DNA from 4 places in the Caldalkalibacillus uzonensis genome. Region 1 is predicted to be linked to each of the others. Evidence: predicted binding sites of a transcription regulator. Region 1 holds the regulator's gene; each other region holds the start of a gene.
What was found. The regulator Rex, encoded in region 1, represses fermentation and respiration genes when NADH is low (regulators of the CRP and FNR family bind a similar motif). The targets are predictions, from matches to a motif close to TTGTGAAATATTTCACAA.
Positions count from the first base shown of each region.

Region 1 (2,186 bases):
AAAAACAGGAGGCAAAAGCGGAGATTTCAAGAGGGAGGAACGTTAGTATGTGGAAAGTGGCCATTGTTGTAGCGAGCAATAAAGCATCACGGGGGGAGCGGGTGGATAACAGCGGGCCGGCGGTAAAAGATGTGTTAACCCACCATCTGGAAGCCAATGTTATCATCTACCGTGTCTTGCCGGATTGTATCGAAACCCTGAAAGAAAATATGATTGAGATCACCGACCGTCACCAAGTGGATTTGCTGGTCACTGTGGGCGGAACAGGCTTAAGTCCGGATGACGTCACCCCTGAAGCGACCAGACAGGTGATTGACCGCGTCGTTCCAGGCATGGCTGAAGAGATGCGGCGCAAAGCACTGGAGAGCTCCCGCTTGGCCATGTTTACCCGCGCCATTTGCGGTACGCGCGGCAACTCGCTCATTATTAACCTTCCGGGTGCTGTGCAAGATGCTCAAACCTGTTTAGAAGCAATCATTGATCAATTGCCTAACGCTTTGACTATTTTGCGTGGTGAAGAAGGGGTTAATGCCTGATGAGCGAGCAACGGATTCCGCAAGCCACAGCCAAGCGGCTGCCGTTGTATTACCGGGTGCTGGAAAATATTAAAAGGGCAGGAAAACAGCGCATCTCATCGACGGAACTGAGCGAAGCTGTTAAAATAGATGCAGCCACCATCCGGCGGGATTTTTCCTACTTTGGAGCGCTGGGCCGCAAAGGTTATGGGTACAATGTGGAGTATTTATTGTCCTTTTTTCGGAAAATCTTAGAACAAGATAATAAAACAGGCGTGGTGCTCATCGGGGTTGGTAACCTGGGTACGGCCCTGTTGCGCTATAATTTCCAAAAAAGCCACAACATCAAAATTATGAAAGCCTACGACGTTGATCCGCACAAGATTGGCCAAACCATTGGCGGGATCCCCATTTATGCTTTGGACAATCTCCAGGAAGGGGACCTGGCTGACACCCCCATTGCCATTTTAACGGTGCCGGCCCAAGTGGCTCAAGAGACAGTAAACCTGCTGATCAAAGCTGGCATCAAAGGGATCCTTAACTTTACCCCTGCCAGAATTGATGTGCCAGATCATATCCGTATCCATCATATTGATCTGACCATCGAATTACAAACCCTGATTTACTTTTTAAAACATTATCCTTCACCTTCTAAGGAAGAAGGATTGGATAAATTGGAGGGATAAACAAATGCCAACTATCGGACCTGTCAGTTTAATTTTAATTATTTTAGTGGCACTGCTCTTGTTCGGGCCGAGCAAACTGCCTGAATTGGGCCGTGCCTTTGGAAAAACCTTGCGTGAATTTAAAAATGCCACCAATGGCCTGGTTGATGAGGATAAACCGAAGCAAACAGAAGAGAAAAACGATCGTTAAACAATTGTTTAAACTGCCTGGTGCCGGAGGAGAGAGAAATGGAGCAGGAACAGCGTTCCATACCCAAACATATCAAAAGAACCAATATTAAGCACAAGCAAAGCGATGATATGAGCGTCATGGAACATATCGGTGAATTGAGAAAAAGGGTCATCTATGTTTTGATCCTTTTTCTTGTGTCCATGGTATTGGGATTTTTCCTCGCCGATAACGTGGTGCAGTATCTGCAAAAACAACCGGTGGCTGCTCAGATTCCCTGGGTGGTCATCGGTTTAACTGATGCCTTTAAGGTTTTTTTCCTGTTTTCCATCGTCGTTGGTTTGGTGATAACCTTTCCATTTGCGTTGTACCAAATCTGGGCCTTTGTTAGCCCAGGTTTAACCGAGAAAGAACGTAAAATCACCCTGGCCTACATTCCAGGGGCTGCCGTTCTGTTTGTTGCCGGCTTGGCGTTCGGTTATTATTGGTTGTTCCCTTTTGTCATTCAGTTTATGACGGGGATTGCCAGCCGGCTTGGGGCGGAAGAGATGTACGGTATGATCCACTATTTTCAGTTTATGTTCACGCTGGTTGTTCCCTTTGGTTTCATCTTTCAAATGCCGCTACTGGTTCTCTTTCTCACCCGGTTGGGTGTGGTTTCCCCGTTGCTGTTAAAACGCATGCGTAAGTACGCCTATTTTGCCCTGTTTGTCATTGCGGCCTTAATTACGCCTCCTGAGCTCCTTTCCCACCTTTTGGTCACTGTGCCGTTGATCATCCTCTATGAGATCAGCGTATGGCTGTCCCAGCTAACAT
Region 1 covers NZ_JAUSUQ010000014.1:16,129-18,314, reverse strand. Annotated here, with positions in the region: gene moaC (cyclic pyranopterin monophosphate synthase MoaC) at 1-46, shown strand, start outside; gene J2S00_RS15955 (MogA/MoaB family molybdenum cofactor biosynthesis protein) at 48-536, shown strand; gene J2S00_RS15950 (redox-sensing transcriptional repressor Rex) at 536-1,201, shown strand; gene J2S00_RS15945 (twin-arginine translocase TatA/TatE family subunit) at 1,206-1,391, shown strand; gene tatC (twin-arginine translocase subunit TatC) at 1,502-2,186, shown strand, end outside.

Region 2 (2,186 bases), on a different contig from region 1:
CATAAAAGCTGAGCAGAGATCCGCCGATCAGGTTTAAAAACCGTCCGCCTCCGGCATAGCTGACCATAGACATGGCCGGAATCGGAGAAAACCCAAAAATCCGGTCTGGTCCATACTGTTGAATGGTATAGATCAGTGAAGCCGAGATAAGCGTATTGACATCATCCCATGTCGCACGCACAAAACCTCCTTTTCCCCGGGCAGCTTTATACCGCTTGGCTTTGTCTGGATCCTCAACAATGGACCTCCAGGCCGCAACCGGATCATTGGTTTTGCGGAGCTCTTTTTTCCACAGGTTCAGCAAAGCTCCGCGCACATAAGGATAGCGTACTCTCAAGGGACTGTATGTATACCAGGAAAAAGTGGCTCCTCTGGGGCAGCCCCGGGGTTCATATTCAGGCATCCCAGGCCCTGTTGACGGATAGTCTATCTGCTGCGTTTCCCAGGTGATAATGCCGTCCTTCACGTAAACCTTCCAACTGCAAGAACCGGTACAATTGACACCATGTGTGGTGCGCACCACCTTATCATGTTGCCAGCGTCGGCGGTAAACCTTCTCTATCTCCCGTCCATAAGGTGACAGCTCAGCATGGCTGGCAGGTTTCTCGGATTTTCCGAAATACCTTAATTTTTGAAGCAGCGGGGATATTTTTCTGCTCATCTTGATCTCCTTTCATCTACAATAATCGTCTTTCTTCGTCACGGCTGTGAATCCGGTTAATAAGTAACAGCGCTTTGAAACGGACCAAAACCTCCTCGCTGGCTCCCTCTTGCGACATCATTGTCTTGATTTCATCAACTAAAATGCGCATCAGGTCGTGATCGCGCTTCAACATGGAGACCGTCTCAGCCAGCTCCGGTTTCTGTTTCACTCTCTCCGGATAAAATCCTTCTTCTTCTGCCTGAGCATGGGCAAGTGCCCTTGTCTCCCAATGTTCAAGCAGCGCATCTGCCACTTCTTGAGAATGTTTGATACGCTTTTCTGCATATAACTGTTCAAGCAATTGAGTCAGGTTTTTAGCCTCGGCCAGTGTCCCGTCATGAATGGAGCGGTGGGCATGCAGTTGCTCTAAAGCAGGACCGGACATGAGTTCATCCCCTTTACTTTTTTTGGTGACAAACAATTTGTTTAGTAGTTTCTCTCTTAATGAACACGTTTATGCAATTGTGACAATATTTTCAAGCCAACAATAAAAAAAGAAGCCATGAAGCACAGGTCCTTCATGACTTCTGTGTGTATTGTGATGTCATCAAACAGGTCTAATGACCATGCTGTTTTACTCTTTTAACAGCAGCATCAATATAAAAGCGGATATTATACAAAAAGCCAGGAAATGATCCCGGCTTGGAATTCTGGCCAGACTAAAGTGTCTTTTTCACAGGCTGATCCTGTTTATATGGACGGCGCTTACGATAGACGACAAAACTGCGGCTCAAATATTTTAACGGGAAACTGAATACATGAACCATGCGGGTAAACGGCCACACGGCGAAAAAGGCAAAGGCTGCTAAGATATGAATCTTGAACCAGATTGGTACCGTACTCATTAATGTCGGATCAGGTTGAAAAACAAACAAGCTTCTAAACCAAGGTCCTATTGTTGTCCGATAATCAAATCCTTGAGGGTTAATGTTTAAAAACGTGGAAGCTAGACCGGTAAGCATCACCACAGACAAAAAGAATAAGGCGACAAAATCCCCCTTACTGCTGGTCAATTTTACGTGCTTATCTGTTAATCTGCGATTGATTAATATTAACAAACCAACAGTAGCGATAATCCCAGCAGGTATTCCCCCTGCAATAGCCAAGATGTGATACATATCTTTGGTCACTCCAAGCGCTTCGTAAATACTGGCCGGAATTAATATACCCAGTACATGCCCGAAAAAAACAAAGATGATCCCAAAATGAAACAGATTGCTTCCCCATTTTAATTGCTTCTTTTCCAGTAACTCACTCGATTTAGCCGTCCAGCCAAATTGATCATGGTTATAGCGGTAGATATGTCCGCCAATAAAAATGGTTAAGGCAATGTATGGGAATATGACCCATAAAAATTGTTCGATCATCTGACCACCCCACTTTCCACTGGCCGTTCAATACCAATCTCCTCCATAGCAATCATCACTGCATCTAATATAAGAGTGTATAAGCTTTGAACTTGTACCAATTGTTCTCTTAAAAC
Region 2 covers NZ_JAUSUQ010000006.1:52,603-54,788, reverse strand. Annotated here, with positions in the region: gene J2S00_RS09185 (nitrate reductase subunit alpha) at 1-661, opposite strand, end outside; gene J2S00_RS09180 (hemerythrin domain-containing protein) at 678-1,088, opposite strand; gene narI (respiratory nitrate reductase subunit gamma) at 1,363-2,070, opposite strand; gene narJ (nitrate reductase molybdenum cofactor assembly chaperone) at 2,067-2,186, opposite strand, start outside.
Region 2: a site for Rex is predicted at 1,166-1,183, ahead of J2S00_RS09180 (hemerythrin domain-containing protein). Genes of this name have one in related genera too.

Region 3 (2,186 bases), on a different contig from region 1:
GAACAGATGTAACAATTAAACTGAGGAGTTGAGTCATGTCATGTTAAGAGGACGTATCCATTCCGTTGAAACTTGCGGGACCGTTGACGGTCCCGGCATCCGCTATGTGGTGTTTATGCAGGGGTGCTTGCTGCGCTGCCAATACTGCCACAATCCAGATACCTGGGACTTAAAGGGAGGAAAGACGGTCACGAGAGAGGAATTGCTGCAAGATATGAAAGGGTACGTCCCTTATATGACTTTTTCTGGCGGTGGTGTCACTGTCTCTGGAGGTGAACCGCTGTTGCAAGCCGAATTTGTGGCAGAACTGTTCAAGGCCTGCAAGGAGCGGGACATTCATACTGCTTTGGATACCTCAGGGGGTTGTTTCACCGGCCATGGGGTACAGCGCCAGATCATTGATCGTTTGCTGGAGGTCACCGATCTGGTCCTTCTTGACCTGAAGCATATTGATGAGGCGAAGCACCGCCGCCTCACTGGACGTTCCAATGCTCACATCTTACATTTTGCCCGTTACCTTGCGGAAAAGGGAACGCCAGTTTGGATCCGGCATGTGCTTGTGCCAGGTTATACCGATGATGAACTTGATTTAGCCCGTCTTGGCCAATTTATCAAGACATTGCCCAATGTACAAAAAATAGAGATTCTCCCTTATCATCAGCTTGGTGTTCATAAGTGGCATGCGTTGGGACTCCATTATCCTTTGGCAAACGTACACCCGCCCACAGATAAGAACATTCAGCGGGCCTATTTGATCCTGACTGGGAAAGGACAACAGTCTAATCTGACAGGCCAGCTTGATATGTGTTAACAGGGTGAAGGAATCATGGCTATTAAGAAGGGAACGATTTTTTTTAAAGTTGTATGTGAAATAATTCACAATTTGTTAATCGTGCAACCGTTGAATGCACAAATGAATGGACAAAGGGAGTGATAGAAAATGACGAAAAAAAGCGATGTGAAGCTTATTCCTTTATTGATCACGTTAGCGATTGGGATTGGTATTTGGAATATTGCCCCCCCAGCCGGATTGGAAAAGGAAGCATGGCAGCTTTTCGCCATATTTGTAGCTACGATTGTCGGGCTTATCATTAAGCCCATGCCGATGGGAGTTGTGGCTATTTTCGGTCTGACGGCGACCGTATTGACCAAAACGTTGACGATAGGTGACGCACTGAGCGGTTTCAGCAATTCCGTCATATGGCTGATTGTCATCGCCTTCTTTGTTTCCCGAGGGTTTATTAAAACGGGACTCGGTTCGAGAGTGGCTTACTTTTTCGTTATGAAATTTGGCAAAAAGACGCTTGGGCTTTCGTATGCCTTGCTGTTTAGCGATCTGCTTTTGGCGCCGGCGATGCCGTCCAATACTGCGCGGGCGGGAGGGATTGTGTTGCCGATTATCCGCTCGTTGTCCGAAGCGTACGGTTCCCGGGTCGAAGACGGAACGGAAAGAAAAATTGGTTCTTTCCTGACCAAAGTGGCCTTTCAGGGTGACATGATTACATCGGCGATGTTTCTGACTGCCATGGCAGCCAACCCATTAGTGGTGAGCATTGCGGCTGAAATTACGGGAGTAAACATTTCCTGGACCGGGTGGATGGTCGCAGCATTTGTTCCCGGAATTGTAAGTTTAATCATTATCCCGCTTGTGATTTACAAAATTTATCCGCCCGAAATTAAAGAAACACCTGGCGCGGCAGAACTGGCCAAACAGAAATTGGCGGAAATGGGGCCGTTGAAAAGATCGGAATGGTATATGGTCGGCGTGTTTTTCCTTATCCTCTGCCTTTGGATTTTCGGAACAAAAGTGGGGATCGACGCGACCACGACCGCTTTTATCGGATTGTGCGCGTTGCTTTTGCTTCAGGTTTTATCCTGGTCAGACATCAAAAATGAACAAGGGGCATGGGATACGCTGGTCTGGTTTGCGGCTCTCGTCATGATGGCCACCTTTTTAAATCAGCTCGGCTTCATTCCATGGTTTAGTGGAATAATGGAAGGCAGTGTGTCCGGCATGTCTTGGGTAGTCGCACTCATTGTCTTAGCTCTGGTGTACTTCTATTCACACTATTTCTTTGCCAGCAATACAGCTCATGTCAGTGCGATGTACGGGGCATTTTTAGCTGTATTAGTTGCGGCAGGAGCGCCGCCCTTATTATCCGCTCTGGTTCTCGGTTTCTTCAGCA
Region 3 covers NZ_JAUSUQ010000006.1:6,813-8,998, forward strand. Annotated here, with positions in the region: partial or broken gene pflB (formate C-acetyltransferase) at 1-12, shown strand, start outside; gene pflA (pyruvate formate-lyase-activating protein) at 41-811, shown strand; gene J2S00_RS08955 (anion permease) at 941-2,186, shown strand, end outside.
Region 3: a site for Rex is predicted at 865-882, ahead of J2S00_RS08955 (anion permease). Genes of this name have one in related genera too.

Region 4 (2,186 bases), on a different contig from region 1:
ATTGTGGTAGATATATTCAGTAGCAAAAATGTTTTTGGTTGCTTTGTCTTCAAAGACACCTCTCCCGGTCTCTTCCACGGCCAGTTTGGCTAAGGCCATATGCTGGTCCAGCCCAGCCAGCGCCATCTCCTTGACAATGTGATCCACTTGCTCTTGATTGAGGTGCATATACTCCCGCTGGGCATGCTCAGCATTAGTGATTAACGTGTCAATCACTGCAGCTAGATCAGATTGTTTGGCTTCTTTGTGTTTGACCGCCATGATTTCTCTCTCCTCCTACATTATTAAAGGTTTAACAAGCTTGAGTTTGTGAAACATTTCACATATATGGCTAAAAAAAGAACAGGTATTGCTCAGAACAATTATTCTTTATTATTTCTTTACTTATTCATTCTCTGCTTATACATCTCTCCCTAGACACCAGTCTGTTTAAACTCCTTACCCCGGTTGAGCAGCCCTTGCATTCCTTGTCTGAGGTAAGGAATGACCCAGCGGTCCAAACCGATTTTACCGGCATTGGCTCCGGCAACCAGGATAAACATGGCCACTAGGATCATGTGAGGGTTGGTGCTGATTGTTCCAGAGAACAGGAAAGCAAAATTCATCACAACGCCCATCAAAGTTGCAAATGTTGTAAATGTGCCTAAAATAAGACCCAGACCGACAAGTAACTCTCCCCAGGCAACCAAAAAGTTGAACAAGTTAACATTAGGAAGTGCGAATCCGCTTAAAAAGTTGGCCCACCACTCTTGTACAACTGGATTGTCTCCGCTGGCTTTGGCAATGGCTCCTTGTAAATACCCTGAAGCGTCAAAATCCCCTGTCACTTTGCCCCAACCTGCCTTCAACCATTTCCACCCCAGCCACAGACGGGCAACTAATAACAACCAAGCCGCAACGGCGCTCTCCCTGAGAAACTTGACAAACATCAACCATTCCTCCTTTCAAAATGAAGTGGTGTTTTTTACACCTTAAGTGTACAGTTCTTAGCAGCTAAAGACCTGTGAAATACATCACATTTTTGTTTGTTTTCATAATTTGGTCACAGTCTTGTTAGAAATTTTTGCCTTGACATCCCCTTTCCACGCTTTATACTTGCTAAAGAATAGGAATGGTATCAGCCAAGGTATAAGCCTGGCAAGAATAAGGAGGGTTATCGATTATGCTGTTGAGAAAAATCAGGGCGCAATCTCCGCTTATTCACCATATTACCAATCAAGTGGTGATGAACTTCGTGGCTAACGGGACACTGGCTGCCGGCGGCAGTCCTGTCATGTCCCACCATGCTGAGGAAGTAGAAGAAATGGTCAGCCACGCCCAAGCTTTGGTGATCAATATTGGCACCCTTGACCCTGGCCTGGTCGAGGCCGCGGCACTCGCCGGAAAAAAAGCCAACCAGCTGAACATTCCCGTTGTGCTGGACCCGGTTGGGGTGGGCGCAACCGCTTTCCGCCGCCGTGCCGTTGCACGTTTGATGGATGAGGTCTCCTTTGTCGTGATTTGCGGCAATAGAGCAGAGTTCTCCTTTCTGGCCAATGGCAGCTGGGAAGGAAAGGGAGTGGATGCCGGCTCGTCTGCTGCTCCTATCGACTGGCCTTTCGAGGCGGTGATGGCATTGACGGGAGAGACGGACTATGTCAATCACGTGGCCATCCCTGGTGGACATCCGCTGCTGGCCAGAGTGACAGGCACCGGCTGTCTGGCCACTTCCCTGATTGGATTATTTCTGGCTGTGGAACAAGACGCTCAGAAAGCAGCGTTTCATGCCTTAAGCATGCTTAAACTGGCAGGGGAGATGGCTGGGGCCCAGGCATCCGGACCAGGCAGCTTCGTTCCGGCTCTGTTGGACGCTTTGTATCACATCACACCTGAACAGCTGGAAAAAAGGGTGGCATCCATCTTGTAATTTGGGCGGCTGATCTGGCTGCCCTTCATCATCCCCAAAAAGCGGTCCTGACATCAAGCAACCCACCCGCCAGCTTCCAAGGTGGGTTGCTTCTTTTTTGTACTTGCGCTGCGTTGTGGTTGTTTGAGATGAACGTGGTTGTAGATTAACAATGAAAGAAACTTTGAGGACTGGCGAACTGCCGTATGAGTAAAATATTTGTTGGAGATATATTTCCCTTTTCATACAGGTAATGGCAAAGCCGTTAACTGGATGAAAAGGCCCCCAAGCGGAAGCGCGG
Region 4 covers NZ_JAUSUQ010000006.1:26-2,211, reverse strand. Annotated here, with positions in the region: gene adhE (bifunctional acetaldehyde-CoA/alcohol dehydrogenase) at 1-261, opposite strand, end outside; gene J2S00_RS08935 (DoxX family membrane protein) at 414-929, opposite strand; gene thiM (hydroxyethylthiazole kinase) at 1,163-1,906, shown strand.
Region 4: a site for Rex is predicted at 1,002-1,019, ahead of J2S00_RS08935 (DoxX family membrane protein). Genes of this name have one in related genera too.